DNA from 3 places in the Streptomyces sp. NPDC002817 genome. Region 1 is predicted to be linked to each of the others. Evidence: riboswitches for the same ligand, from Rfam matches in the RefSeq annotation. Region 1 holds a riboswitch; each other region holds the start of a gene.
What was found. A riboswitch is a leader RNA that binds a small molecule or an ion and turns the genes downstream of it on or off. The one in region 1 is predicted to bind cyclic di-AMP.
Positions count from the first base shown of each region.

Region 2: it holds a riboswitch for cyclic di-AMP, as region 1 does, so the genes downstream of both, ACWD3I_RS05430 (transglycosylase family protein) here and ACWD3I_RS27460 (M23 family metallopeptidase) in region 1, are expected to answer to the same signal.
Region 3: it holds a riboswitch for cyclic di-AMP, as region 1 does, so the genes downstream of both, ACWD3I_RS05965 (M23 family metallopeptidase) here and ACWD3I_RS27460 (M23 family metallopeptidase) in region 1, are expected to answer to the same signal.

Region 1 covers NZ_JBSFUY010000016.1:82,051-91,495, forward strand. Annotated here, with positions in the region: gene ACWD3I_RS27445 (bifunctional acetate--CoA ligase family protein/GNAT family N-acetyltransferase) at 1-479, opposite strand, end outside; gene ACWD3I_RS27450 (HPr family phosphocarrier protein) at 679-960, shown strand; gene ACWD3I_RS27455 (GntR family transcriptional regulator) at 1,098-1,793, opposite strand; gene ACWD3I_RS27460 (M23 family metallopeptidase) at 1,981-2,757, opposite strand; cyclic di-AMP (ydaO/yuaA leader) riboswitch at 2,770-2,939, opposite strand; gene ACWD3I_RS27465 (M16 family metallopeptidase) at 3,131-4,519, opposite strand; gene ACWD3I_RS27470 (M16 family metallopeptidase) at 4,516-5,910, opposite strand; gene ACWD3I_RS27475 (DNA gyrase/topoisomerase IV subunit A) at 6,226-8,685, shown strand; gene ACWD3I_RS27480 (CobW family GTP-binding protein) at 8,682-9,445, opposite strand, start outside.
Region 2 covers NZ_JBSFUY010000002.1:524,279-533,723, reverse strand. Annotated here, with positions in the region: gene ACWD3I_RS05440 (FtsB family cell division protein) at 1-454, opposite strand, end outside; gene eno (phosphopyruvate hydratase) at 556-1,836, opposite strand; gene ACWD3I_RS05430 (transglycosylase family protein) at 2,167-2,853, opposite strand; cyclic di-AMP (ydaO/yuaA leader) riboswitch at 2,857-3,024, opposite strand; gene ACWD3I_RS05425 (transglycosylase family protein) at 3,229-4,152, opposite strand; gene ACWD3I_RS05420 (transposase) at 4,278-4,919, opposite strand; gene ACWD3I_RS05415 (cytochrome P450 family protein) at 4,923-6,182, shown strand; gene ACWD3I_RS05410 (nucleoside triphosphate pyrophosphohydrolase) at 6,198-7,187, opposite strand; gene ACWD3I_RS05405 (SurA N-terminal domain-containing protein) at 7,275-7,919, opposite strand; gene ACWD3I_RS05400 (serine/threonine-protein kinase) at 8,122-9,445, opposite strand, start outside.
Region 3 covers NZ_JBSFUY010000003.1:7,520-16,964, forward strand. Annotated here, with positions in the region: gene ACWD3I_RS05955 (PrsW family intramembrane metalloprotease) at 1-882, shown strand, start outside; gene ACWD3I_RS05960 (aldo/keto reductase) at 919-1,866, opposite strand; gene ACWD3I_RS05965 (M23 family metallopeptidase) at 2,023-3,075, opposite strand; cyclic di-AMP (ydaO/yuaA leader) riboswitch at 3,087-3,244, opposite strand; gene ACWD3I_RS05970 (PP2C family protein-serine/threonine phosphatase) at 3,489-4,574, opposite strand; tRNA gene ACWD3I_RS05975 (tRNA-Met) at 4,682-4,755, opposite strand; gene ACWD3I_RS05980 (alginate lyase family protein) at 4,831-6,054, opposite strand; gene ACWD3I_RS05985 (dihydrofolate reductase family protein) at 6,167-7,282, opposite strand; gene ACWD3I_RS05990 (MarR family winged helix-turn-helix transcriptional regulator) at 7,367-7,879, shown strand; gene ACWD3I_RS05995 (GTP cyclohydrolase II) at 7,996-8,631, shown strand; gene ACWD3I_RS06000 (MMPL family transporter) at 8,708-9,445, shown strand, end outside.

The DNA of each region.
Region 1 (9,445 bases):
TTGATCATCTTGTTGTTGGCGGGCAGCACCTCGGCGGCGAAGCGGCGGATGCCGCGCTCGCGGGCGACGGCCCCGATGTGTTCGAGGAGGGCGGAGGCGACGCCCCGGCCCTGGTGGGCGTCCTGCACGAGGAAGGCGACCTCGGCCTCGTCGGCCGGTGCGGACGCGGGCATTCCATCGGCGCCGATGCGGTCGTAGCGTACGGTGGCGATGAACTCACCGCCGACCGTGGCGGCGAGTCCCACCCGGTCCACGAAGTCGTGGTGCGTGAAGCGGTGGACGTCCTTGGCGGACAGACGAGGGTAGGGCGCGAAGAAGCGGTAGTACTTCGACTCGTCCGACACCTGCTCGTAGAAGCTGACCAGGCGCTCGGCGTCATCAACGGTGATGGGGCGGATGCGCGCGGTGCCGCCGTCGCGCAGCACCACGTCGGCTTCCCAGTGCGCGGGGTACTCGTGCCGGTCCGGCGAGGTCTGCATGGGCCCCAGATTACGGCTCGCGTACGACAACGGCGCGAGGCAGTCTGTGGAGAACGCAAGAGGATCACTCAAGGACGGAAGTCGGACCGAGGCCGCGGTCCGACGACTCACCCCGGACGGGACACAGGTCCGATCCGGAGACGCTTCACGTTGTGGGAAACTGGTCTAGACAACCCTGAACACCGAAGGGCAGCATCACATGGCTGAGCGCCGCGTCAACGTCGGCTGGGCCGAGGGTCTTCACGCCCGCCCCGCTTCCATCTTCGTCCGGGCCACCACGGCCTCCGGTATCCCCGTGACGATCGCCAAGGCCGACGGCAACCCCGTCAACGCGGCCTCCATGCTGGCGGTTCTGGGCCTCGGCGCCCAGGGCGGCGAGGAGATCGTCCTCGCCTCCGACGCCGAGGGCGCGGACGCCGCCCTCGACCGACTGGCGAAGCTGGTCTCCGAGGGTCTCGAGGAGCTTCCCGAGACCGTCTGATTTACCGGGGCCGACTGATTCACGGCACCACAGAAGGGCTCGTCCGAATTTATCGGGCGAGCCCTTTGCATTTCCCGCTCAAAGGCAGCAGAAATAATCCCCCACGAATTACTGCCTCTTTGTATACGGCTCTCGTGTTAATGCCGCAGGCTCGGCATGTTTACGGGATGTTGCGAGTTCCTCACACGCTCCGGCCGATCTCCCGCGCCGTTGAATCGGAGTCGGTGCGCGGCTGTCGAGCGCTCCGTGTGCAGCGCCGTGACCGCCCGCGCGCGCTCTCCGTCGCCGCGCGCCACGGCGTCGACGATGGCGCCGTGCTCCGCCCAGGACTCGACGGGGTTGGCCGGGGCGTCCACGGCGTACATCCAGGAGATCTTGTGCCGCAGCTGGGTCAGCATCGAGGTCAGCGCGGGGCTGCCGGAGGCCTGGGCGAGCGTCTCGTGGAACCAGCCGCCCAGGGACCGCAGGTCATCGCTGTTGCCCCTCCTGGCGCGCTCCTGGCCCAGCCTGACCAGACCGCGCAGGACCTTCAGATGTGCCTCGGTGCGCCGCTGGGCGGCCCGCGAGGCACCCAGGGGCTCCAGGAGCATCCGCATCTCCAGCAGGTCGGCGGCCTCCTGCTCGGTCGGTTCGGCCACGCACGCGCCCGCGTGCCGCCGCGTCACCACGAAGCCCTCGGCCTCCAGAGTGCGCAGCGCCTCCCGGACGGGGACACGGGAGACCCCGTAGCGACGGGCGAGGAGTTCCTCGGTGAGGCGGCTGCCGCGCTCGTAGACACCGGCGACGATGTCGTCCCTGATCGCGGTGCATACCGAGTGCGCCGGAATACGCATGACCGACCTCCGCCTTAATCCCCGTGAAACGTCGATGATTGACGTGTGTTCAGTGACTCTATTGCAAAGAGCGGGAATTTCCGATGGCGAGCCGGAATCCATGGATATTTTTTGGACAGCGGGGCGACACAAACGGCAAAACCCCGGCTCGGAGAGCCGGGGTTTCAGAAGATCTCGCGGTCCGTCGTCAGACGTTCACACCATGCGAACGCAGGTAGGCGACGGGGTCGATGTCCGAGCCGTACTCCGCGGTCGTGCGCGCCTCGAAGTGCAGGTGCGCCCCGGTGACGTTGCCGGTCGCGCCGGAGAGGCCGATCTGCTGGCCCGGAGTGACCGTCTGGCCCACCGAGACACCGATGGACGACAGGTGCCCGTACTGGGTGTACGTGCCGTCGTTCATCTTGATCACGATGTTGTTGCCGTACGACCCGCCCCAGCCGGCCTCGACGACCGTGCCGGAGCCGACCGAGCGGACGGAGGTGCCGCTGGCGGCGTGGAAGTCGACGCCGGTGTGGCTGCCGGAGGACCAGACGGCGCCGCCGGCCTTGTAGCCGGTGGAGATGTACGAGCCCGAGATCGGGGCGACGTAGCTGTTGAGGCGCTTGCGCTCGGCGGCGGCGCGGGCGACGCGCTCCTTGGCCTCGCGCTCCTTCTCGGCCTTGGCGGCGGCCTTCTCGCGCGCCTCCTCCTCGGCCTTCTGCCGGGCCTTCTGCTCGGCGGCCTCGACGGCCGCCTGCTGTTGGGCCTCGGCCTGGGCGTCGATCTGGGCGGCGACCGAGTCGCCGATGGTGATGACCGGGGTGAGGCCGGTCTGCTCGGCCGCGGGCTCCGCGGCGAGGGCCGGGGCCGCGAGGGTGCCGATGACGCCGGTGGTGGTGAGTGCCGCGACCCCCGCCACGTGGGCGGTGGTGCGCTTCATCCGGCTGGGACGGCGGTGCTTCCCGGTGGCGCGCGTGAACGCCATGTAGTGGCTGGTCCTTTCCTTCCCTCTCGCCTACCGGGTTAGCTGACGGGTTCGGAGCAGGAAGGTCTCCTACGGACCCCCTCGCTGCACGCGCGGGCGTCCGATTCACCCCAGGGACTACATAAATGTGGGTCCCCGGCTCCCCTGGCTCGCGCCGTACGGGGACTCGGCGATGGCTGTCCGGTGCCGCGGGCGCGGCGCACTGCCTGACGAACAGCCCGGATGACGCTAAGCGGGGCGACTTTCAAACCCCAAACGGATCAGGGCTTTTGTAGCGCATGCCACAGGGCAGACAGGCAACCTCTCCCCTAATTCGGACATTAAGGGGCCCTGGTGACACGTCAGTCACCAGGGCCCCTTCACGCGCGTGCCGCTACTCGGCGGACACGACGGTCACTTCACCGATTCCGAGGGCCTCCACGGGCTCCTTGATGGCGGACGCGTCGCCGACCAGGACCGTCACCAGCCGGTCCACCGGGAAGGCGTTGACGGCCGCCGCGGTGGCCTCCACGGTGCCGGTCGCGGCGAGCTGGCGGTACAGCGTGGCCTGGTAGTCGTCGGGCAGGTGCTGCTCGACCTGGTCGGCCAGCGTGCTCGCGACGGCCGCCGCGGTCTCGTACTTCAGCGGGGCCACGCCGACGAGGTTCTGCACGGCGACGTCCCGCTCTGCGTCGGTGAGCCCCTCCGCGGCGAGGGTGCGCAGGACCGTCCACAGGTCGTCCAGGGCCGGACCGGTGTTCGGGGTGTCGACGGAGCCGCTGATGGCGAGCATCGCGGCGCCCGTACCGTCGGGAGCGGACCTGAGGACCTGCCCGAACGAGCGCACGCCGTAGGTGTAGCCCTTCTCCTCGCGCAGGACGCGGTCCAGGCGGGAGGTGAGGGTGCCACCGAGGCAGTACGTGCCGAGCACCTGCGCGGCCCACACACGGTCGTGCCGGTCGGCGCCGATCCGGCCGATCAGCAGCTGCGTCTGGACGGCGCCGGGCCGGTCCACGATGACGACACGGCCCGTGTCGTCGGCGGTGATCGGCGGCACCGGACGCGGCTCGGCCTGGGAGCCGGTCCACGAGCCGAGGGTGTCGGCGAGCAGCGCGTCGAGGTCGATGCCGGTGAGGTCACCGACGACCACGACGGTGCCGGTGGCCGGGCGGACGTGCTTCTCGTAGAAGGCGCGTACGGCCGCGGAGTCGATGTTCCGGACGGTCCCCTCGGTGCCCTGGCGTGGGCGGGACATGCGCAGGTCCGCCGGGAACAGGGTCCTGGAGAGCTCCTTGGCGGCCCGGCGCGAGGGGTTGGCCAGCTCGTGCGGGATCTCGTCGAGGCGATTGGTGACGAGGCGCTCGACCTCGCTGTCCGCGAACGCGGGCGCTCTGAGGGCGTCGGCCAGCAGACCGAGCGCCTTGGGCAGCCGCGACGCCGGGACCTCGAGGCTCAGCCGTACGCCGGGGTGGTCGGCGTGGGCGTCGAGGGTGGCGCCGGCCCGCTCCAGCTCGGCGGCGAACTCCTCGGCGGTGTGCTTGTCGGTGCCCTCCGAGAAGGCCCGCGCCATGATCGTGGCGACGCCGTCCAGGCCGGCCGGCTCGGCGTCCAGCGGGGCGTCGAGGAGGACCTCGACGGCGACGACCTGCTGGCCGGGGCGGTGGCAGCGCAGGACCGTCAGGCCGTTGTCGAGCGTGCCGCGCTCGGGGGCCGGGAAGGCCCACGGCCGCGCCTCGCCCGCCTGCGGCCGGGGGTGGAATTCCATCGTGGCGAGCTCGGTCACTTGGCCGCCTCCTCGTTCTTGTCGCCGGCCTCGACGGTGGCCTCGGCCTCGGGGTCCTCCGGGGGATCCGCGTCCTCGGCGGTCTCTCCGGAGACGGGCTCGTAGACGAGCACCGCGCGGTTGTCGGGGCGCAGGCGGGCCTTGGCGACCTCCTGGACCTCCTGGGCGCTCACCTCGAGCACACGGTTGACGGCGGTGAGGGCGAGCTGCGGGTCGCCGAACAGGACGGCGTAGCGGCACAGTTCGTCGGCGCGGCCCGCGACGGTGCCGAGCCGGTCCAGCCACTCGCGCTCCAACTGGGCCTGGGCGCGCTCCATTTCCTCGGCCGTGGGACCCTCCGCGGCGAACCGGGCGAGCTCCTCGTCGATCGCCGCCTCGATGACCGGCACCTCGACGTCACCGGACGTCTTCACGTCCAGCCACCCCAGGGAGGGCGCCCCGGCGAGCCGCAGCAGGCCGAAGCCGGCGGCGACGGCCGTACGGTCGCGGCGTACCAGCCGGTTGTAGATGCGGGAGGACTCGCCGCCGCCGAGGACGGTGAGCGCCAGGTCTGCCGCGTCGGCGTCGCGCGTGCCGTCGTGCGGCAGGCGGTAGGCCGCCATCAACGCGCGCGCGGGGACCTCTTCCTCGACGACCTCGCGCAGCTGCTCGCCGATGACCTCGGGCAGCGAGCCGTCGCGCGGGGCGGGCTTGCCGTCGTGGGACGCGATCGAGCCGAAGTACTTCTCGATCCAGGCGAGCGTCTGCTCGGGGTCGATGTCGCCGACGACGGACAGCACCGCGTTGCCCGGCGCGTAGTACGTCCGGAAGAACGCGCGCGCGTCCTCCAGCGTGGCCGCGTCCAGGTCGGCCATCGAACCGATCGGCGTGTGGTGGTACGGGTGCCCCTCGGGATAGGCGAGGGCGGTCAGCTTCTCGAACGCCGTGCCGTAGGGGACGTTGTCGTAGCGCTGACGACGCTCGTTCTTGACGACGTCCCGCTGGTTCTCCATCGACTCGTCGTCGAGGGCGGCGAGCAGCGAGCCCATGCGGTCGGCCTCCAGCCAGAGGGCGAGCTCCAGCTGGTGGGTGGGCATGGTCTCGAAGTAGTTGGTGCGCTCGAAGCTCGTGGTGCCGTTGAGCGAGCCGCCCGCGCCCTGGACGAGCTCGAAGTGGCCGTTGCCCTTGACCTGTCCGGAGCCCTGGAACATCAGGTGCTCGAAGAGGTGAGCCAGGCCGGTACGGCCCTTGACCTCGTGACGCGAGCCGACGTCGTACCAGAGGCACACCGCCGCGACCGGGGTCAGGTGGTCCTCGGAGAGCACCACGCGCAGCCCGTTGGCCAGGCGGTGCTCCGTTGCTGTCAGGCCTCCGGTGCCTGCCTGGTCTGTGGCCGTGTGACCCATGGGCATGTACGTCCCTTCGATCGCGGTGCGGTTGATCTGAACCGCGTTTTTCTGCCGGTCCTGCCACTGTATGCAAGCGTGCGGAGCGCCGGTGAAGTTCCCGGTGGTCGTACGCCGACAGCGAGATCCCGTAGCCTGCGGGCGGGCGCCGCGTGCCGTACGGGTGAACACCCGGCGGGACGGCTGACGCCGGGTCGTCGTCCGCGTTGTCAGTGCCGCGGTCCACAATGGTCCGCGTCAGATCCCGTTCACGCTTCAGCAAGAGTGAGCCGAAGGGGCGCGACCCGAAGGCGAGCGACCAGAAAAGAGGAGCCGGCAGCGATGGCCCGCCGAAGCACGAAGACCCCGCCGCCCGACGACTCGTTCGAGGAGAAGATCCTCGACATCGACGTCGTCGACGAGATGCAGGGCTCCTTCCTCGAGTACGCGTACTCGGTCATCTACTCCCGCGCCCTGCCGGACGCCCGTGACGGCCTCAAGCCGGTGCACCGGCGAATCGTCTACCAGATGAACGAGATGGGCCTGCGCCCCGACCGCGGCTATGTGAAGTGCGCCCGCGTCGTCGGCGAGGTCATGGGCAAGCTGCACCCGCACGGCGACGCGTCGATCTACGACGCCCTGGTGCGCATGGCCCAGCCCTTCTCCATGCGCGTTCCCCTGGTCGACGGCCACGGCAACTTCGGTTCGCTGGGCAACGACGACCCGCCGGCCGCCATGCGGTACACCGAGTGCCGGCAGGCCGAGGCGACGAGCCTGATGACCGAGTCGATCGAAGAGGACACGGTCGACTTCGCCCCCAACTACGACGGCCAGGAGCAGGAGCCGGTGGCGCTGCCCGCCGCGTTCCCGAACCTGCTGGTGAACGGCGCGTCGGGCATCGCGGTCGGCATGGCCACGAACATGCCCCCGCACAACCTCTCCGAGGTCATCGCGGCCGCCCGCCATCTGATCCGCCACCCCAACGCGGATCTCGAGACGCTGATGAAGTACGTCCCGGGCCCCGACCTGCCCACCGGCGGCCGGATCGTCGGCCTGGCCGGCATCCGGGACGCGTACGAGACGGGCCGCGGCACGTTCAAGATCCGCGCCACGGTGTCGGTGGACACCGTCACGGCCCGCCGCAAGGGTCTGGTCATCACCGAGCTGCCCTTCGCGGTCGGCCCGGAGAAGGTCATCGCCAAGATCAAGGACCTGGTCGGCTCGAAGAAGATCCAGGGCATCGCCGACGTCAAGGACCTCACCGACCGTGCGCACGGCCTGCGCCTGGTCATCGAGATCAAGAACGGCTTCGTACCGGAGGCGGTCCTGGAGCAGCTGTACAAGCTGACGCCGATGGAGGAGTCCTTCGGCATCAACAACGTCGCGCTGGTCGACGGCCAGCCGCTGACGCTGGGCCTCAAGGAGCTCCTCGAGGTCTACCTCGACCACCGCTTCGAGGTCGTGCGCCGGCGCAGCGAGTTCCGCCGCACCAAGCGCCGTGACCGTCTGCACCTGGTGGAGGGCCTGCTCACGGCACTCGTCGACATCGACGAGGTCATCCGCCTCATCCGCTCCAGCGACAACTCCGCGCAGGCCAAGCAGCGCCTGATGGAGCGTTTCTCGCTGAGCGAGATCCAGACGCAGTACATCCTGGACACGCCGCTGCGCCGCCTCACCAAGTTCGACCGCATCGAGCTGGAGTCCGAGAAGGAGCGGCTCAACGCGGAGATCGAGGAGCTGACCCGGATCCTCGACTCGGACACGGAGCTGCGCAAGCTGGTCTCCACCGAACTGGCCGCGGTGGCCAAGAAGTTCGGCACCGACCGACGTACGGTCCTGCTGGAGGCGGGAGCGGTCGCCCCCGCGGTCGGCGTTCCGCTCCAGGTGGCGGACGACCCGTGCCGGGTGCTGCTGTCCTCGACGGGTCTGCTGGCCCGTACGGCGAACGGCGAACCCTTCCCGGAGGACGCGGACAGCCGGCGCGTGAAGCACGACGTGATCGTCTCGGCGGTCCCGGCGACCGCGCGCGGTGAGGTGGGCGCGGTGACGTCGAGCGGCCGGCTGCTGCGGATCAACGTCATCGACCTGCCGCAACTGCCGGACACGGCGTCGGCGCCGAACCTCGCCGGAGGGGCTCCGCTGACGGAGTTCGTCTCCCTGCCGGACGGCGAGACGCTGGTCTGCCTGATGACCCTCGACGAGTCGTCGCCGGGTCTGGCGCTCGGCACGGAGCAGGGTGTGGTCAAGCGTGTGGTGCCCGACTATCCGACCAACAAGGAGGAGTTGGAGGTCATCACGCTGAAGGACGGTGACCGGATCGTCGGCGCGGTCGAGCTGCGCACCGGTGATGAGGACCTGGTCTTCATCACGGACGACGCGCAGTTGCTGCGCTACCAGGCCGCGCAGGTCCGCCCGCAGGGCCGGCCCGCGGGAGGCATGGCGGGCGTCAAGCTCACGGACGGCGCGAAGGTCATCTCCTTCACCGCGGTGGACCCGGCCGTGGACGCGGTCGTCTTCACGGTCGCGGGCTCGCGCGGCACGCTGGACGACTCCGTCCAGACGACGGCCAAGCTGACTCCGTTCGACCAGTACCCGCGCAAGGGCCGCGCCACCGGCGGCGTCCGCTGCCAGCGGTTCCTGAAGGGCGAGGACTGTCTGTCCCTGGCCTGGGCGGGTCCCGTACCGGCCCGCGCCGCGCAGAAGAACGGCACACCGGCGGACCTGCCGGAGATCGACCCGCGCCGTGACGGTTCGGGTGTGTCGCTGGCGAAGACGGTGTCGGTGGTGGCGGGACCGGTCTAGAACGCGGGGTCCTGAAGGTCCTCTTCGGGATCCTGTACGTAGCGCAGGACGCCCCACATTCCGTGCTCGTCGGCGGTGTGCGGGGCGTCGCTCCGGCACTCCCCCAGTTCCTTGCCGAGCGCGGGCACATCGATGCCGGACCCGATGAGAACCAGCTGGCTGAGGCGCTCGGTGTCCGCGGGCCAGGGTTCCGGGTAGAAGCGCAGGAACCGCCCGACGGCATGGACGGCGTAACGGTTCCGGTTGTCGTACGCGCCGAAGTCGACGTACCCCTTGATCCGGTACAGCCCCTCGGGCCGACTGTCGAGGAACCGCATCAGCCGGCGCGGATCGAGCGGCGTCTCGGAGACGAAGGAGAGGCTCTCGTACGCGGCGTGCAGATGCCCGTCGTGCGTGTCGTCCCCGTGGTGGTGCAGGTCGTCGAAGGAGAGCTGCCCGATCCGCTCCTCGCCGGGCCGGCAGTCGAAGAGGAACTCGGGGTCGATGCGGCCGTAGGCGGCGGACACCACGGCGGCACGGTCGACGAGGGACCGTACGAGTCCGAGGACGCGCTCGCCGTCGGCCGCCCGGTCGAGCTTGTTGACCACGACGAGGTCGGCGAGGGCGAGATGCCGGTCGATCTCGGGGTGCTTGGCGCGGGTGTCGTCGAACTCGGCGGCGTCGACGACCTCGACGAGTCCGCCGTAAACGATCCCCGGATGCTCACTCGCGAGCAGCATGCGCACGAGTTCCTGGGGTTCGGCGAGTCCGCTGGCCTCGA
Region 2 (9,445 bases), on a different contig from region 1:
TGTCGACCCCGTCCCAGACGTTGGAGTACCAGGGGCGGTCGGCCGCCCCCATGTCGGCCCGCGACTGCCGCGCCGCGCCCGGGTCGACGACGATGAATCCCGTCTCCCCCGGCATCACGTAGTGGAGCCGCTCGCGAATCCGCTGCTCGGCGTAGGCGTCGTCCTGCCAGCGCGCCTTCTGGTCCCGCAGCTGCTCGACCCGCTGCCGGGCCTGTTCCTGCTGCTGCTGGAGGTCCGCGATCTCGGCGCGCTGGGAGACGTACTGCCTTATCGGATAGGCGAGCGCGACGATCAGCGAGCACAGGACCAGCGCGAGCAGTGCCGCCCGGCCGGTCAGCCGGGAGCGGCGGGCCTGCCGCTTGGTCTGGGAACGGTAGACCCGGGCCGCGGTCTGCTCGCCGAGCAACCGGATCCTGGTCGCGGTGGAGAACCGGTCCCGGTCCTTGACGGCCATGTCCCAGCCCCTCCTTCACACACGCGCGTACGTCCCCGCACACGGTACGGGACCGGTGCGGGGACGTACGTACGACTGGCTAAGGCTTAGCCCTGCCGGGGTCAGCCCTTGAAGCGGGGGAACGCCGAGCGGCCGGCGTACACCGCGGCGTCGTCGAGGATCTCCTCGATGCGCAGCAGCTGGTTGTACTTGGCGACGCGGTCCGAGCGGGCCGGGGCGCCGGTCTTGATCTGACCGCAGTTCACCGCGACGGCGAGGTCGGCGATGGTGACGTCCTCGGTCTCGCCGGAGCGGTGGGACATCATGCACTTGAAGCCGTTGCGCTGGGCCATCTCGACGGCGTCCAGGGTCTCGGTCAGCGAGCCGATCTGGTTCACCTTGACGAGCAGGGCGTTCGCGGAGCCCTCCTCGATGCCGCGGGCCAGGCGCTCGGGGTTGGTGACGAACAGGTCGTCGCCGACGATCTGGACCTTGTCACCGATCTTCGCGGTGATGGTGTTCCAGCCGGCCCAGTCGTCCTCGTACAGCGGGTCCTCGATGGAGACGAGCGGGTACGCGGAGACGAGCTCCTCGTAGTACTCGGTCATCTCGGCGGCCGAGCGGGACTTGCCCTCGAACTCGTACTTGCCGTCCTTGTAGAACTCGGACGCGGCGACGTCGAGCGCGAGCGCGATCTGCTCGCCGGGGACGTAACCGGCCTGCTTGATGGCCTCGATGATGAGGTCGAGGGCGGCGCGGTTGGACTCCAGGTTCGGGGCGAAGCCGCCCTCGTCGCCGAGGCCGGTGGACAGGCCCTTGGTCTTCAGCACCTTCTTGAGGGTGTGGTAGACCTCGGCGCCCCAGCGCAGCGCCTCGGAGAAGGACTCCGCGCCGATCGGGGCGATCATGAACTCCTGGATGTCCACGTTGGAGTCGGCGTGCGAGCCGCCGTTCAGGATGTTCATCATCGGAACGGGCAGCAGGTGCGCGTTCGGGCCGCCCAGGTAGCGGAAGAGCGGGAGGTCGCTGGCCTCGGAGGCGGCGTGGGCGACGGCGAGGGAGACGCCGAGGATGGCGTTGGCGCCGAGCGAGCCCTTGTTGTCGGTGGCGTCCAGGTCGAACATGGCCTGGTCGATCAGGCGCTGCTCGGTGGCGTCGTAGCCGACGAGCTCCGGGCCGATCTGCTCGATGACGGCGAGGACGGCCTTCTCGACACCCTTGCCCAGGTAGCGGTTGGGGTCACCGTCGCGGAGCTCGATGGCCTCGAAGGCACCCGTGGAGGCGCCGGACGGAACGGCGGCACGACCCGTGCTGCCGTCGTCGAGGCCGACCTCGACCTCGACCGTGGGGTTGCCTCGGGAGTCCAGGATTTCCCGGGCTACGACGACGTCGATGGACGGCACGAGCATCTCCTTCTTGGGATGTGACACGGTCCGCCGGGACCGCGGTGTGTTCTGCGAGACGAGCCTAACCGGCTCCGGGCGATCGGCCACCGTGCGGACCGCCCCGTGGACAGAACCGAGAGTAAATTGTTTCCGAACGGAACAAAGACGCTTTCGGAAACCTGGCAGAAACCGGCGCAGAAAAAAGCCCCGCCCCGGTGCGTACGGGGGAACACGCACCGGAGCGGGGAGCCCGTGGGGACGGGGGGACCCTCACGAGGCCTTCAGTATGAGGACCACGGATGTGAGGGCACTGTGGTTCAGCTGGGTCCTGCTTGAGTGCCGCGGCCCTTACTTGAGGTGCAGCTGCTGACCCGGGTAGATGAAGTCGGCGTCGCTGATGATGTCCTTGTTCAGCTTGAACAGCTTCTGCCAGCCGCCCTTGACGTCGTGCTCCTCGGCGATGGAGCTGAGGGTGTCACCCTTGACGACCTTGTACTCGCCGTCGCCCTTCTTGACCTTCTTGCCGGTCGGGGTGGTGACGGTCTTCTTGGCTGCCGGGCGCTCGGAGGAGCGGGAGGCCTGCTGCTCGGAGGAGCGGGTGCTGCTGTCGGAGCCGCTGTCGCTGGAAGAGCCGCTGCCCGACGAGCCGCTGCCGTTGTAGCTCGCGCTGGACAGGCCGACGCCGCAGGACGGCCAGGCACCCTTGCCCTGGCCCGCGAGGACCTTCTCGGCGATCTCGATCTGCTGCGCCTTGGTGGCCTGGTTGGCCTGCGCGGCGTACGACGTGCCGCCGTACGCGGCCCAGGTGGAGGCGGAGAACTGCAGACCGCCGTAGTAGCCGTTGCCGGTACTGATGGCCCAGTTGCCGCCCGACTCGCACTGGGCGACGGCGTCCCACTCGGAGGCGGTGGCGGCGGAGGCGTTGCCGGCCGCCATCAGCGGGGCGGCTATGGCGACACCGGTGACGCCGGCGAGCGCGGCGGCGCGGGTGGCCTTGGACGGACGACGATGCTTGCCCTTACCGGAAAACAGCATGGTGGATCCCCTCACCGACGCCTGCGAGGTGAGCTGTCGGGTTCGGGCCGGTTGAGTTGCCCGGCCGCGCATCTCTCGATGCGCGGCTTCACCCCAAGCCGGACCAGCGTGAACCGCTGGGCCCGGCACTTACCTTGGGTCCCCCGCTCCTGCCTACGGCGCTTGACGCGACGACTGTTCCCGTACGGCCGCTGGCAGGATTCGGCGTTGCGGCAGCCGGGGCTCGCGGTGACGAGCGGTGTTGACCGTAGACAGGGAATCCGGGGAATTTCAAAGACGATCAGGGCTTCTGAGACTCATCCCACACTTTCACCAAACCGGACATTTGATGTGAAGTGTGGCGCGAACTCCCGGCATTTCTCTGGGGTTTTCGCCCTATTCGCTACCGAGTACGAGGGTCTGACCGGGCTCGATACTGCTCGGGTCGGCGCCGATGACCTGCCTGTTCTCGGTGTAGAGCCGGCGCCATCCGCCGTCGACGTCAAGGGAGTCGGCGATGGAGGCGAGCGTGTCGCCGACGCGGACGGTGTACGAGCCCTCGTCGGCGCTCGCGCCGCGGTGCCGACCGGTGCTCTCCTTGGTGGCGGAGAGGGCGCCGGTGTCGACGAGAGCCGAAGAGCCGCCTTCTTGCCAGGAGTTGTCCGATTCATCACTCTTTGCCGGTGCCGTGGATGGACTGTCGGACGGCTGTGAGTTTCCGGCACCGGGGTCAGAGGTGTCCGACTTGGAAGAGTTGTCCGCTTCGGTGGACGCCGAGGGTGAGGAGGTCGGGTCGGCGGAGGACTCGGTCGACGAGTCGGACGATCCGGAGGAGTTGGACAGCCCGGATGAGGCGGACGAATCGGATGATTCGGATGAACCCGACTCTTCGGATGCCGACGGGGTGCCGCTCTCGACGCCGGTGTCGACGTCTTCCGAAGCCGAGTCCTTACTCAGCCCGTTCAGCAGACCGCAGGTGCCCCAGACGCCGACGCCCTGGTCCGCGAGGACCTTCTCGGCGACGGCTATCTGCTGGTTGCGGCTGGCGAGGTCGGGGCTCGTGGCGTAGTCGAGGCCGCCGTACTTCTCCCAGTTCTCCTGGGACAGCTTCAGCCCGCCGTAGTAGCCGTCGCCCTTGTTCGCGCTCCAGGAACCGTCGGTCTCGCACTTGGCGACCTGGTCCCAGGTGTTCCCGTCGGCCGCGCTCGCGCCGGTGGCGCCGAGAAGCGGGATCGCGATGGCGGAGCCGGTCACTCCGGCCGCGACGAGGAGTGCCGGAGCCTGGCGGGGGCGACGGTGACGACCGTTCCCGGTGAGCATGCGGAGGCCTTTCGCGAGACAACAGTGACCGGCGCGGCGGGTGGAGACAGTCGCCGCGCTGATGCGTGAACGTATCGGCAGTCGAACACTTGTCACAAGTTAATGCCGCGTAGATCACGTGAAGATCACAGACTTGAGGGCGTGTCATGTTTGGCCGGTTCCAGCACAACTCCCGCTGTGACACGCAGTGATGGGACGAGGAGTTCACGCCGGACCGGTGAGCTCTGCCCCCAGGAGTTCAAGTGGCTCATGAGGACGGACCAGAAGCCCTTCTTGAACCAGGCGTTCTGTCGGTCCTTGGCAAGCGCCCACGGGCCGAAGCGTGCGGGAAGCCCGTCCCAGAGGCAGCCCGTACGGAGTCGGTGCAGAATCCCGTTCACCTGCGTCCGGACGTCCACCGCGCCGCGCGCGAACCGGCGACGCCGGAAGTAGGCCGTCATCAGTTCCTCGACGACAGGCCAGGCCTGCTCCGGTACCTCGGCAGGGACGGGCGTCCCGGTCCTCTCATGCCGCTGCGTCACCCTGCACTTGACCCCGGAACGCTTCCGCACCTCTCCGAGCGGCTTCACCGTGATGTCCAGAAGGCCGATCACTCCCCCCTGCCTTGCGCTCCGCACGTCTTCTGAGAGTTGGCGCACCGCGGCGTCCTCCACCGACTGGTCGAGGCCGGGAACAGCGGCCAGTTCGGTCATCGCGCGTGTCGCGGCCCCTTCGACCCGTGCGTACCGGCGGCCGCGCACACTCCCTGCGGCTGCGGATACGGTCATCACGTGAACGCCTCGAACACCGGCCCCGAACTCTTCACCTGGGAGTTCGCTTCCGACCCGTACCCGGCTTACGCCTGGCTGCGCGAGCACTCCCCCGTCCACTGGACGAAACTCCCCAGCGGCGTCGAGGCGTGGCTGGTGACCCGCTATGCCGATGCGCGCCAAGCGCTCGCGGACCAGCGCCTCTCGAAGAACCCCGACCACCATGCGGGGGACGCTCAGGGCAAGAGCCGGACCGGTATCCCCGGCGAACGCAGCGCCAATCTCATGACGCATCTGCTCAACATCGACCCTCCGGACCACACCCGGCTGCGCCGTCTCGTCTCCAAGGCGTTCACCCCGCGTCGGGTGGCCGAATTCGAGCCGCGGGTGCAGGAGTTGACGGACGATCTCATCGACCGGTTCGCACCCCAGGGCCAGGCCGACCTCATCCACGACTTCGCCTTCCCCCTGCCGATCTACGCGATCTGCGATCTGCTCGGCGTCCCTCGCGAGGACCAGGACGACTTCCGCGACTGGGCGGGCATGATGATCCGGCACGGAGGGGGCCCACGAGGTGGTGTCGCCCGCTCCGTCAAGAAGATCCGCGGCTACCTCGCCGAGCTCATCCACCGCAAGCGCAGCGACCTCGGCGACGACCTGATCTCGGACCTCATCCGAGCCTCAGACCATGGCGAGCACCTCACCGAGAACGAAGCTGCCGCGATGTGCTTCGTGCTTTTGTTCGCAGGTTTCGAGACCACCATCAACCTCATCGGCAACGGCACGTACGCGCTCCTGCGCAACCCCGACCAGCGCGCCCGGCTCCAGGATTCGATCGAGCGCGGCGAGACCGAGCTCCTCGACACCGGTGTCGAGGAGCTACTCCGCTACGACGGCCCCGTGGAGCTGGCCACCTGGCGCTACGCCACCGAGCCCCTCGTCATCGGCGGGCAGCCCATCGCCGTCGGCGACCCGGTGCTGGTCGTGCTTGCCGCCGCGGACCGCGACCCGGCCCGGTTCGCCGCTCCGGACTCGCTCGACCTGTCCCGCGGTGACAACCAGCACCTCGGGTACGGCCACGGCATCCACTACTGCCTCGGTGCGCCCCTGGCCCGCCTCGAGGGCCGTACGGCCCTGGAGACCCTGCTGCGCCGCCTGCCGGATCTCGAGCTCGCCGCCGACCCCGCCGACCTGCGCTGGCGAGGCGGACTCATCATGCGTGGACTTCGTGACCTCCCCGTACGGTTCACCCCCGTCCGAGCCGACCATCCGCCCGTCTGATCTCGTCCCGGCGACCTAGCCGCCGTTTCCCTCCGCCTCCAGCACCGCGTCCCGGTACGCCCGTGCCGCGCTCCGCAGTGCCGCCTCCGGATCCACGCCCGCCGCCTCGGCGCTCACCGCCATGGCGAGCAGTTCGTACCCCATGCCCTCGCCCGTCGGCAGCGAGACCTCCAGGCCTGCCGTACGGGCACGCGACGCCAGCTTGGCGGCGAGCGCCAGGCCCGGCTGGCCGAGGGGGATGCCGTCCGTCACCGATTCACGTTGTTTCTCTATGGCCTTCGTGCGCAGCCAGTGCTCCTTCACCTCCTCGGGGGTCGTCGCGGTCTCGTCGCCGAAGACGTGGGGGTGGCGGTGGATGAGCTTGGTGACGATGCCGCCCGCCACGTCGTCGACGGAGAAGGGGGTGTCCGGGTCCTCCTCCGCGATGCGGGCGTGGAAGACGACCTGGAGGAGGACGTCGCCGAGTTCCTCGCGGAGTTCGTCGCGGTCGCCCTCCTCGATGGCCTCGACGAGTTCGTAGGCCTCCTCGATGCCGTACTTCGCGAGGCCCTTGTGGGTCTGCTGGGAGGACCAGGGGCACTCGGCGCGGATGCGGTCCATGACCTGGACGAGGTCGAGGAGGCGGGCGCCCGGGAGGTCGTAGGAGGCGGGGAGGAGCTCCAGGTCGGGCATGGACACGCGGCCCGAGCCGGCGAGGCGGGCGAGGCCGTCGGTGAGCTGGGGCTCGCCCTCACCCGTCGCGACCACGACCACGGTGTGGCCGCCCGCGCACGCCTCGACCAGTTCCTCCGCGGTCGGGGATGCCTCGTCGACCTGTATCCCTGCCTCGCGCAGATACGGCAGCTGCGGGTGCGCACCGTCCGCGCAGAGCACACGGCCGGCGTCGTGCAGCGCCTGCCAGGCGGGCCAGGACAGCAGGCCGGGGGCGACACGGTGGCTGGTGGTCAGCAGGACGATGCGGCCGGGGGCGGCGGCCGGGGCGGATTCGGGGCTGGTGGTGTTCACAGCTCGAAGCTAACCCACACCGCCGACAGAGCCGATCACTTGTCCACAGGCCCGGGGTGGGGTGGGATCGTACGGCCGGCGATGGCGTTACGCCGTCTCCTGTGTCCCCGTCGCCGTGACCTCCCGGACCCAGGGCGTCTTCGCGTCGACGCGGCTGCTCTTCGCGTCGTCCCAGGTGCCGTAGCGGGGGTTGAGGTCGATGTCGAGTTTCTTGGACGCCTTGGCCAGGGCCTCCCAGAAGTCGGCCTTGCCGGTGTCGGTGCCGAGGACGGCGGCGAGTTTCTGGGCCTCGAGCTGGAGGCGGAGGTTCTCGTCGAGACGCTCGGGGGCGATGCCGTAGCGCTGGAGCCAGGCCGTCTCCAGGGCCTTGGCGCCGCCGGCCTGCTGTTCCAGGCCGGTGCGCATGTCCTGGATCTCCTTGCGCGTGACCGTCACCCCGGCGTCCTGCGCCGCGCGGTGCAGGACCTGGTCGAGGACCATGCTGTGCAGGGTGTCCCGGCTGAGGGTGCCGGTCTTGGCGATGGCCTGCGCGTACTGCGCCTCGTCCGGCACCGCGGCGCGCTGTGCCTCGCGCACCTCGTTCACCCTGGTCTCCAGCTGGGCGACGGTGATCCGCTGGCCGCCGACTACGGCTGCCGCACCGGGATGCGCGTCGTTTCCGCATGCGGTGAGGAGGGGCGCCGCGACGATCGCGGCGGAGAGGAGGAGCGCGGTGCGACGGCGGCGGTGCAAGGAAGCCTCCCGAGGAGATTGTGCGACGGTGCACAAAGTCTTGCGGTGATCGATGTTAGGCAGTGGACAAGCTCTGGCCAACCCATTCGACCAACGATTCACCAGGACTTCGGGCACCGACGCACTCTGGCGGGGACGCTGAGCGGGTCGGGCGAGGTCGGCTGGGGTTCGGCGGCTCGTCGCGGCACGTGCGGCGGCGTACTCAGCCGCGTACCTGCCCCAGCCACTCCAGGGTGCGTCGGACCTCCACCGCGAGGGGGTGGCCGGGGCCGTGCAGGCGTTCCACGTCGTGCACGAGGCGGGCCAGTGTGTCGTGGGCGGCGGCGCGGTCGCCGAGGGCGAGCAGGAGGTGGCCGATGCGGCGGCGGACGTCGTGGGCGAGCTCGGGGTCGCCGGCCACGTACTGGTTCTCGTAGTACGGCAGCAGCGCACGGTACTCGGCCAGCGCCGCAGCGGGTTCGCCGAGCTGTTCCAGGCACTGGGCGGCCTCGTAGCGGAAGCGCAGCGACTGGGTGTCGGCCTGGCCGGCCTCGGCGGCGCGTTCGTCGGCGAGGCGGCGCAGTTCGGGCAGCGCGCGCCGGTACTGACCGTCGTCCATGAGCGTGGCGGCGTACTGCTTGCGCAGGGTGCGTACGACCGGGGAGTGCTCGCCGTGCTGTTCCGCCGCCGCGGGCAGGATCGCGCCGAGGATGTCGACGGCCTGGGTGATGCGGCCTTCGCCGAGGAGGCGCTTGACCTCGTCGACGGCGCGGGCGACGTCGGGTTTCTCGGCGGGGGGCGCGTGCGGCGTGGCGGGCGCCGGCTGGGGCGCGGGGGTGCGGGCGCGGTCCGGCCAGGGGGCGTGCGGGCGAAGGAAGGGGCGCGTGGGGTCGAGGGGTGCCCCTGTGGGGGTCCCGCGCGCGGGCAGGAGCAGCGACAGGTGTTCGTACACCTCCTGCGCGCTGGCGGGCCGGTGCTGCGGGTCCTTGGCGAGCAGGCGCAGGACGAGCGCCTCGAGCGCCTCGGGGACTTCGGGGCGCAGACGGCGCACGGGGAGCGGGGGCTCGTAGAGGTGGCGGTGCAGCACGCCGAGCGCCGTGGAGCCGGAGAACGGGACGTCGCCGCTGAGGAGTTCGTGGAGCAGTACGCCGAGTGCGTACAGGTCGGTGTAGGGGCCGACCGCGCCGCCCATGGCCTGCTCGGGCGCCATGTAGGCGGGCGAGCCGATGGGGGTGCCGGTGTGGGTGAGGCGGGTGGTGTCGGCGTCCATGACGGAGGCGACGCCGAGGTCGAGGACGGTGACGGTACCGTCCTGCTTCACCATCACGTTGCGCGGCTTGAGGTCGCGGTGGACGATCGGTACGGCGTGCACGGCGCTCAGCACGGCGCAGAGTTGCGCGGCGACCGCGACGGCCCACTGCCAGGGGTAGGGGTCGTGCTCGGCGAGGTGGTCGGAGAGGTCCGCGCCGTCGACGTACTGCATGACGAGGAACAGCTCCTCGCCCTCGCTGCCCGCGTCGTGCACGGTGACGAGTCCGGGGTGGTCG
Region 3 (9,445 bases), on a different contig from region 1:
GCCAAGGCCGCGGCCGTTCTGCTCGTCTTCCTCTTCCGCAGACGGGACTTCACCGGGATCGTCGACGGCGTGGTGATAGCCGGGGTCACCGCCACCGGTTTCGCCTTCACCGAGAACATCCTCTATCTCGGCACCGCCTTCGGCACCGACCAGCTCAGCGGCGACAGCGGCATCGCCTCCGTCACCGCGGCCACGTTCTTCGTCCGCGTCATCATGTCGCCGTTCGCGCACCCGCTGTTCACGGTCCTCACCGGCATCGGCTTCGGCATCGCGGCACTGTCGGCGGACCGCCATCACCTACGGCGCGTGCTGCTGCCGCTCTCCGGCCTGCTGCTCGCGATGGGTATGCACGCCGTCTGGAACGGCTCCTCGACCTTCGGCGAGTACGGCTTCTTCGCCGTGTACGCGGCCTTCATGGTCCCCGCGTTCGGCCTGCTGACCTGGCTCGTCATCTGGACCCGCCAGCGCGAACTGCGCACCGTGCGCGAGGAACTGCCCGCCTACGCCGTCGCCGGCTGGCTCACCCCCGCCGAACCCTTCGCCCTCGGCTCGATGCGGGCCCGCCGGATCGCCCGCCAGTACGCCCGCGCCCACGCCGGGAAGCGGGCGGCGCGGGCGGTGGCGCAGTACGAGGCGTACGCGACGTCCTTGGCGTTCCTCCGTCACCGGGGGCGCCGCGGCCGGGCCGGCGCCGACTTCGTCGTACGGGAGCGAGAACTGCTGCACGAGTTGTGGGTACGTCGGGAGGCGGCGCGCCCGGCCCTGGACCACGCGGCCCGGATGACGGCACCACCGATCCCGGTCATGATCCCGCCGACACACTGGCCCGTGCACGGGTACCCGGCGGTGCAGTATCCGAGCTACAACCCGTACCAAACGTAAGGCCCGAGACCGAAACGCACCGCCGGACCGCGAAGACTAGGCCGACGCCTCCGTCAGCCGCGTGACCTCGTCCTCCGTCAGCCGGACCTCCGCCACCTTCACCAGCGCCGGAAGCTGCTCCGCCGTCCGTGCGGACGCGATGGGTGCCGCCACGGTCGGCTGGGACGCCAGCCACGCCAGGGCCACGGTCGCCACCGGCACCCGGTGGGCCTCGGCGATGTCGTCGAGGGCGGCGAGGACCTTGCGGCCGCGCTCCGTCTCCAGGTGCTTGCCGGCGCCGGCGGCGGCGCGGGCGCCCTCCACCACCTCACCGTCGCGGTACTTGCCGGTGAGGAACCCGGAGGCCAGCGCGAAGTACGGGACGGCGGCCAGTCCGGTCCGTTCGGCCAGGTCCTGGAGCTCGCCCTCGTACGTCTCGCGCGAGACCAGGTTGTAGTGCGGCTGGAGCGCCACGTACCGGGCCAGTCCCTCGCGCTCGGAGAAGGCGAGGGACGCCTCCAGGCGCTCGGCGGAGATGTTGGACGCGGCGATGTGCCGCACCTTGCCCGCCTTCACCAGCTCGTCGAGCGCGCCGATGATCTCCTCGACCGGCACTTCCACCTTGTCGAAGTGGGTGTAGTAGAGGTCTATGTGGTCGGTGCCGAGGCGGCGCAGGGAGGCGTCCGCGGCCGCCTTGATGTTCGCGGCCGTCAGGCCCGGGAAGTCGGGGTGCTGGCTGACCTTCGTGGCGATCACGATGTCGTCGCGGTTGCCGCGCGCCTTGACCCACTTGCCGATGATGGTCTCGGACTCACCGCCGACGTTGCCGTCGATCCACGCGGAGTACGAGTCCGCCGTGTCGACGAAGTTGCCGCCCGCGGCCGCGTAGGCGTCGAGTACGGCGAAGGACTGCGTCTCGTCGGCGGTCCAGCCGAAGACGTTGCCGCCGAGGGAGAGCGGGAAGACCTCGAGGTCGGACGTGCCCAGCTTGCGAAGAGAAGTCATGTACGAGGTCAACGCCGATGCGGAGACCGCTCTTCCGGAACAGCCGCAAAGTTCCCGTAAACAAGCGGAGGCAGGCGTTCCAGAACTGGTGACACAAAAACCGGCGGCCCTGACGTCGGGGGGTGTGCGTCAGGGCCGCCGGTGGATCAAGAACCCTCAGGGGGTGAGCCCCTTGCTCCGCAGCCACGCCATCGGGTCGATCCCGGTGGACGCACCGCCCGAGTGGACCTCGAGGTGCAGATGCGCGCCCGTGACGTTGCCGGTCGCACCCACGCGCCCGATCACATCACCGGTGTTGACCTTCTGGCCGACGCTGACGCTGATCGACGACTGGTGGGCGAACCACAGCTCGGTGCCGTCGTCGAGGGTCAGGACGGTCTTGTAGCCGTACGAACCGTCCCAGCCGGCCTGCGTGATGGTGCCGCTGTGGATCGCCTTGATGAGCGTGCCCGTGGGAGCGGCGAAGTCGAGGCCCGTGTGGTACCCGGAGGACCACAGGGAGCCGGCCTGACCGAAGGTCGAGGTGATCGTGTACGAGGAGGTCGGCAGCGTGTACTGCTTCGCCAGCTCGGCGAGACGCTTTGCCTCGGCGGCCTTCTCGGCGTCCGCCTCCGCCTTCTTCTTCGCCTCGGCGGCGTCGTCCGCGGCCTTCTTCAGCGCGGCGGCCTCGGCCTTGGCGGCCTCGTCGGCGGCGGCGGTCTGGGTGGCGAGCTGCGTCTTGTTGTCGACCTGCGTCTGCTGGCTCTCGGCCTGCGCCATGATCCGGTTGCGCAGCGTCTCGCCGGCGTCGGAGACGGTGGTCTCGGCCTTGTCCGCGACGGCCGTGGTGGTGGCGGCCGTGGGGGCCGCGGCGAGGTCGCTGAGCGCGGTGGCCGAACCCTGCGGCGCCTCCTCCTCGCCCGACACGAACGGAAGGTCGGGCATCGAGATGGAGACCGGCGGCTTGCCGGTGTTGGCGCTGGCCATGCCGGCCCCGCCGACGGCGGCTATGACACCGACGCCCAGGACGGTGGAGCTGCGGGCGAATCCCCCGCTGCGCTGCTTGGCGACCCGGTGCTTGCCGCGTGCCGGTCGGATGGACTCCTCGGTGGGATTCCACTCCTCGCGCGGGCCCTCGTCGTGGTGGTAGCTGCCGTAGCCGAAGACATCGGTGGTGCTGCGCTGGCTCGGCACGTACGGGGCCTCGGGGGCAGGCCGGTTTGACGCCACGTGGGCGTGCTCCTTTCCTTCCTTCTCGCCTACCGGGTTAGCTGACGGGTTCGGAGCAGGAAGGTCTCCTACGCGCGTATACCGGCCGTGAGTTCACGGCGGCATTCGCGCGATTCACCCCAGGGTGGTGGTTCCCCGGCTCCCTTGCGGGATTAAGCGCGTGAGCACGGAGCCGTCTCTTGTGACGGCTGGGACGACCGCGCTGCGTTATCGAACGTTAATAGACCCGGACCATGGATTCCAAGCTGTTCCGCTTGATCATTAACCTTTTTCCGCTGGACGTACGGGTCCATGAGCGGTGAAAAACGGGCGAGTTGACCGCGCTCCAGTAAACTCACAGGTATTGACTGTATGTCAGTTGTTATGCGGAGGGCGCTCGCCCGATCACCCCACGTGATAAAGCCCCCCTGAGGTCACGGCCGTCGTACGGCGAGCAGCGCCATGTCGTCCGTCATGCCGCCCCCCGTGTGCCGGCGCACCTCCATGGCGAGCGCGGACAGCAGCGCCCCGGGGACTCGGAAGGCGCGTCCCGCGAGCCGCGCCGCCGGATCGTAGAACTCCCCGTACCGGTCCCGCGCCTCGGACAGCCCGTCGGTGTACAGCAACAGCGTGGCCCCGCCCGGGAAGGCCGCCTCCTCCGCGCGGTCGGGCCAGCTCCCCAGCTCGCCCATGCCCAGCGGCAACGCGGGCTCGGCGGCGGGCAGCGCCCGCACGGTGCCGTCGGGGCACAGCAGCAACGGCGGCGGATGGCCGCGGTTGAGGACCCGTACGACCCCGTCGCCGTGCGGCAGTTCGGCAAGAACGACGGTGGTGAACCCCTCGATGGCGTCGTGCCCCTCGCGCCGCCTGCCCTCGCGCGCCAGCGCCCGCTCCAGCCGCCGCGCGACCGCCTCCAGCGTCGGCTCCTGCTCGGCGGCCTCCCGGAACGCCCCGATGACGACGGCGACCGCGGCCACCGCCCCCATGCCCTTCCCGCGCACGTCCCCCACCACCAGCCGCACCCCGTACGGACTGTCCTGCACCGCGTACAGGTCCCCGCCGATGAAGGCGTCCTTCTGCGCCGCCTCGTACCGCACCGCGATGTCGAACCCGCCGATCCGGTCGTCGGGCTCGGGCAGCACCGCCCGCTGGGCGGCCTCGGCGATCTGGCGCTGGGAGGCGAGCCGCTGGTCGCCGCGGAGCACGACCCGGTTGAGGACGGCGGCCAGCACGGCGACCACCGCCACGGTGAGCGCCTCGGTGAGGGTGTCGGCGTCCAGCCGGAAGCCGAACCGCATATGGACGGCGAAGGCGGCGATCAGGGCCACCGCCCCGGTGACGACGATGCCGAGCAGCGGATAGAGGGGCGCGGCGACCAGGGGGGCGGCGGTGAAGAAGGGGATCGCGGTGAAGTCCCGAGGGGTCAGGACGTCGTAGAGGACGCCACCGACGATCAGCAGGGCGGGCAACGCCCGCAAGAGGGCGGAGATACGCCGCCCCGCCACCGCCTCCTGATCCACATGCCCAGGTTTCCCGGACCGGCACCGGGCGGCGAGCCGTGTGGCCCGACCGGGGGAAACACTCAGGGCCGGAGTCCAGTGACTGGACTCCGGCCCTGAGCCGTGAGTAGCGGGGACAGGATTTGAACCTGCGACCTCTGGGTTATGAGCCCAGCGAGCTACCGAGCTGCTCCACCCCGCGTCGGTGAAACCAGCATACGTCATCCGCGGGACGCTCAGCACCACGGTTTGTTCTCGGCGCCGCTGACCTGCGTTTTCAGCCGGCGGAGTTGCCCGCGTGGGTCAGGGTCTCCCAGGACACGAAGAGATTGTCGGTACCGGCGGGCCGGGTCTCCTCGGCGAGCTTGTGGGCGGCCGGGACGGAGACGTCGAGGCGGTTCTCCAGGTGGTTGAGGGCGACCTCCAGGTCCGGTCCCATGTTCCGGTCCACCTTCCCGCCGCACAGCCACGCGGGCGCGGGCTCGCCGGCCTGGTACCGGGCGTGGAAGGCGAGCGCCGACTTCAGCCGGTCCTTGACCTCGCCGTACAGGTCGACACCCTGGTGCCAGGCGGTCTCGGCGATGTGAGCGGTGGCGGCGATGGAGTAGCCGACGTGCTTGAAGTTGCGGCAGGTCTCCTGGGAGACGCCGTCCTGGTACGTCTTCTGCCCGAACCAGTACGTCGTCAGTTTCGTCGGCGTGTTCACCCCCGACCCGGCCGGGGTGAGCGGCACCCGCCCGTCCTTCTCCAGGTAGAAGTAGGCGGGGACGCGCTCCCGGAAGCGCTGGAGCGCATGGTCGAAGGCCTTGTGGTCGTCGAGGAAGACGGCCATGCCGATGGCCGCGTCGGTCATGACGAGGTCCCAGTTGCCGTTGTAGTCGGGGACCTTGCGGGTGACGGCGGGCAGATACGCGCTCCGCAGCATGTCCTGGAACCGCGCGACCCGGTCCTGCGGCCACCCCGCGCCCGCACTGTGCCGCACGATCTCCGCGGCCCGCGCCCAGGTCGCCCCGGCCCACCCGGTCTGGAGCCCCGCGTCCTCCTCGGTGTGCTTCCGCATCCTCGCCGACCAGGCGTCCATGATCTCCCGCGCCTTGACGGCATGCTGCTGCTTGCCGGTGACACGGAAGAGGAGCGCCTGTGTATAGGCGGCGATCGCGTCCTCACGCTCCTCGACGCACCCGTGCGCGGGCCGGTCGGCGTGCTCCCCACCGGGACAGTCCACGCTCGCGTACGGCTCGGCCCGGTACTTGTACGCCCCGTACTTGCTGTCCCTCATGTCGAGGTAGGCCTTCAGCCACGGCTGCTTCCCCGCGGTGACCTTCTCCCGTACGGCATTCAGCTGGGCGTCGCTCACCAGCACACCGGGGTGGGTGAACGCCGCGTCGGGGGGCAGTGCACGGGCCATGGTGCGGGTACCGGAGTCGGTGGTCCCACAGGCGGTGGCGAGAAGGGGGGCGAGCAGAAGCGCGACGGCGGCACGGAATCGGGCTGACCTCATGGTGGCAGCGTCGCCCTCCGGGGAGCGGCGCGCAGGAAATGTTGGGCTGATCGGTCCGTCACCCGGCGTCCGAGCGGGCCTCGTCCTCCGTCGCCGGACGGCTCGGTGATGCTCACCCCGGCAGATGAAGGTTCGGCCTCTTGGCCTGCTCCTCGAACTCCGGCAGCACCACGACGGACACCCCGGCCGCCGCCAGGAGCCCACTCCCGTCGGCTCCTTCCACGAACGTGTCGGGCTCCCGCCAGGCCGTCACCACCCGCCGCACCCCCGCCTCCAGAATCAGCCGGGCACAGGGCGCGGGGCGCGAGGCCCGCCGGGCGCACGGCTCCAGACTGCTGTAGACCGTCGCCGAGGCCAGCCTCGGATCCCCCGCCTCGATCTTCGCCAGCGCCGCCTCCTCCGCGTGGACCACGGAGTCGCCACCCTCCCTGGAGTGCCCGCGCGCGAGTTCCGTGCCGTCGGCGGCGACCACCACCGCGCCCACGCTGAACGCGGTCCGGGACGGCGGGCACAGGGCGGCCAGTTCGCAGGCGAGGCGGAGCCAGTGGCGGTCGGCGGCGGGGACGCCGGGTGCGGTGGGCTCGTAGCGCATGAGGACGACGTCCTCGATCTGCCGGGACTCGACCAGGCGCAGGCGCCCGCCCTGGTAGGCGCCGGGGCCGAAGAGGCGGGGGGCGGCCGCGTCGCCGACGAAGAGGGGGGCCAGGACCAGTTGGAGCTCGTCCGCCAGGCCCTGCTGGAGGAGCTGGGTGTGGATCTTGCCGCCGCCCTCGACCATGAGGCGTCGCACGCCCCGGGCCGACAGGTCCGTCAGGAGGCCGGGCCAGTCCAGGTCGGCGCCCAGGGAGACCACGTCGGCGGCCAGACCCGCCGTACGGGCCCGCTCCGCGCCCTTGTCCGTCGTATAGACGACCTTGTCGCCGCCCGTGTGCCAGAACTTCGCGTCGGGATCCAGGTCGCCCGAGCCGCTGACCGTGACCTTGAGGGGGTACTCCGGCTTGCCCGCCGCCACGCGGGCCGCGCGCCGCTGCGGGGAGTTGACCAGCAGGCGGGGGTTGTCGGCGCGGATCGTGCCGGCGCCGACGAGGATCGCGTCGACCGAGGCGCGGACCTCGTCCACGCGGTCGAAGTCGGCCGGGCTGGAGAGGAGCAGGCGGTCGGGGCCGGTGTCGTCGAGGTAGCCGTCGAGGGAGACGGCCGCGGAGAGGAGGACGTACGGGTGAGACATCGGTGCGGTCCCTCTCACTGTGGCGGGCTGAGCTGTGACGGCGGCGGGCTTGGTTCAAGTTTGAAACAAACCTACACTGGTGGCATGACGACTCGCTGGCTCACTCCGAAGGAGCAGCGCGCCTGGCGCGCGTACCTCGCCGCGTCGCACCTCCTCGAGGACGCGCTCGACCGGCAGCTCCAGCAGGACGCCGGCATGCCCCACCTCTATTACTCCATCCTCGCCAACCTCTCCGAGGCACCGGAGCGGCGGATGCGCATGACCGAGCTCGCCGAGGGGCTGAAGATCACGCGGCCCCGGCTGACGTATGCCGTGACCAGGCTGGAGAAGGACGGGCTGGTCGGGCGCGAGAGCTGTCGGTGGGACAAGCGCGGGAGCATCGCCGTACTGACCGAGGAGGGCATGGCGGAGGTGGAGCGGGCGGCGCCGGGACATGTCGAGGCGGTCCGCGCCGCCCTCTTCGACCGGCTCACTCCGGAGCAGGTGGAGCAGTTGGAGGAGATCTCCAGAGCGATCGCGGACGGGCTCCAGGAGGACACGGGTGACGAGGTGCCGTGGCGTCGGCGCTCGTCATCGTCGTGCTCCGGGGCCTCATGAGCCACCTCACAAACCCATTGCTTCAAATTTAAAGCATGGGGTAGGGTCTCCCCTCGTAGACCTGCTTCAAATCTGAAGCAGGTATGCCTACGGACCCTACGGACCGGAGTACCCGCATGACCGACTTCCCTGCCGCCACCCCGCGCTCCCGCGTCCGCGTCCCGCTGCGTTTCGGGGACGGCTACAGCGTCGACGCCGAACTCGTCACCTTCCACGGCCTGACCGACGGCCAGGAGCACGTGGCGGTCGTCCTCGGTGACCCAGGACCCACCCCCCTGGTCCGGCTCCACTCGGAGTGCCTCACCGGCGATGTCTTCGGCTCGGCCCGCTGCGACTGCGGCCCGCAGCTGCGCGAGGCGGTCGAGCGGATTGCCGAGCGCGGCGGCGTCCTGCTGTACCTGCGCCAGGAGGGCCGCGGCATCGGCCTCTACAACAAGCTCGACGCGTACGCCCTCCAGGACCAGGGCCTGGACACCTACGCCGCCAACACCGCGCTGGGCCTCCCCGAGGACGACCGCGACTACACGGCGGCCGCGCAGATGCTGAAGGCCCTGGGGATCGACTCGCTGGACCTCCTCTCCAACAACCCCGACAAGGCGGGCCAGTTGCGCGACCTCGGCATCGACGTCCACGACCGGGTGCCGACCGGCGTCTTCACCACCGCCCACAACGTCCGTTACCTGCGCGCGAAGGTCCTCCAGACCCAGCACACACTGCCGCTGGGCGAGTTGACGGAGCTCAACGTCGGCTGAGGGTGTAGCCCGCTCCACCCCGGTCCGGGTGAGCGCTCCCTCGTGACGGGGAGCGGCCGACGGAATCGTCTTCCGCATGGCTACTCTCCTTTTTCACCTGGGCCGCGCGTCCTTCCGTTTCCGGTGGTTCGTCGTCCTGTTGTGGGTGGCGGTGCTGGGCGCCGTCGGCTTCGCCTCGACGAAGGCGCCCACCCCCGCCGACGAGGGCTTCACGATGCCCGGCATCGAGTCCCAGAAGGCGTTCGACCTGATGGAGGAGCGTTTCCCGGGGGCCGCGGCCGACGGGGCGAGCGCCCGGATCGTGTTCATCGCGCCGAGCGGTGAGAAGGTCACCGCCGCCGACAACAAGGCCGCCGTCGAGAGACTCGTGCACTCCGCCGCCGACGGCTCCCAGGTCGCCTCCGCCGTCGACCCGTTCCAGGCGCAGGCCGTCAGCGAGGACGGCACGACGGCCTACGCGACCGTCTCCTTCAGCGCCACGGCCGACGACCTGACCGACGCCTCCAAGAGCCACCTCGAAACCGCCCTCGACCAGGCCCGGGACGCCGGTCTGACCGTCGAGGTCGGCGGTGACGCCCTGGCCACCAAGCCCTCGGCGGGCGGTGCGGCCGAGGCGATCGGCATCGCGATCGCGGCCGTGGTCCTGCTCATCACCTTCGGCTCGCTGGCCGCCGCCGGGCTCCCGCTGCTGACCGCGATCATCGGCGTCGGCATCAGCATGACCGGCATCCTCGCCCTGTCCGAGACCTTGGGCCTGTCCGCGAACACCGGCACCCTGGCCACCATGCTCGGCCTGGCCTGCGGCATCGACTAC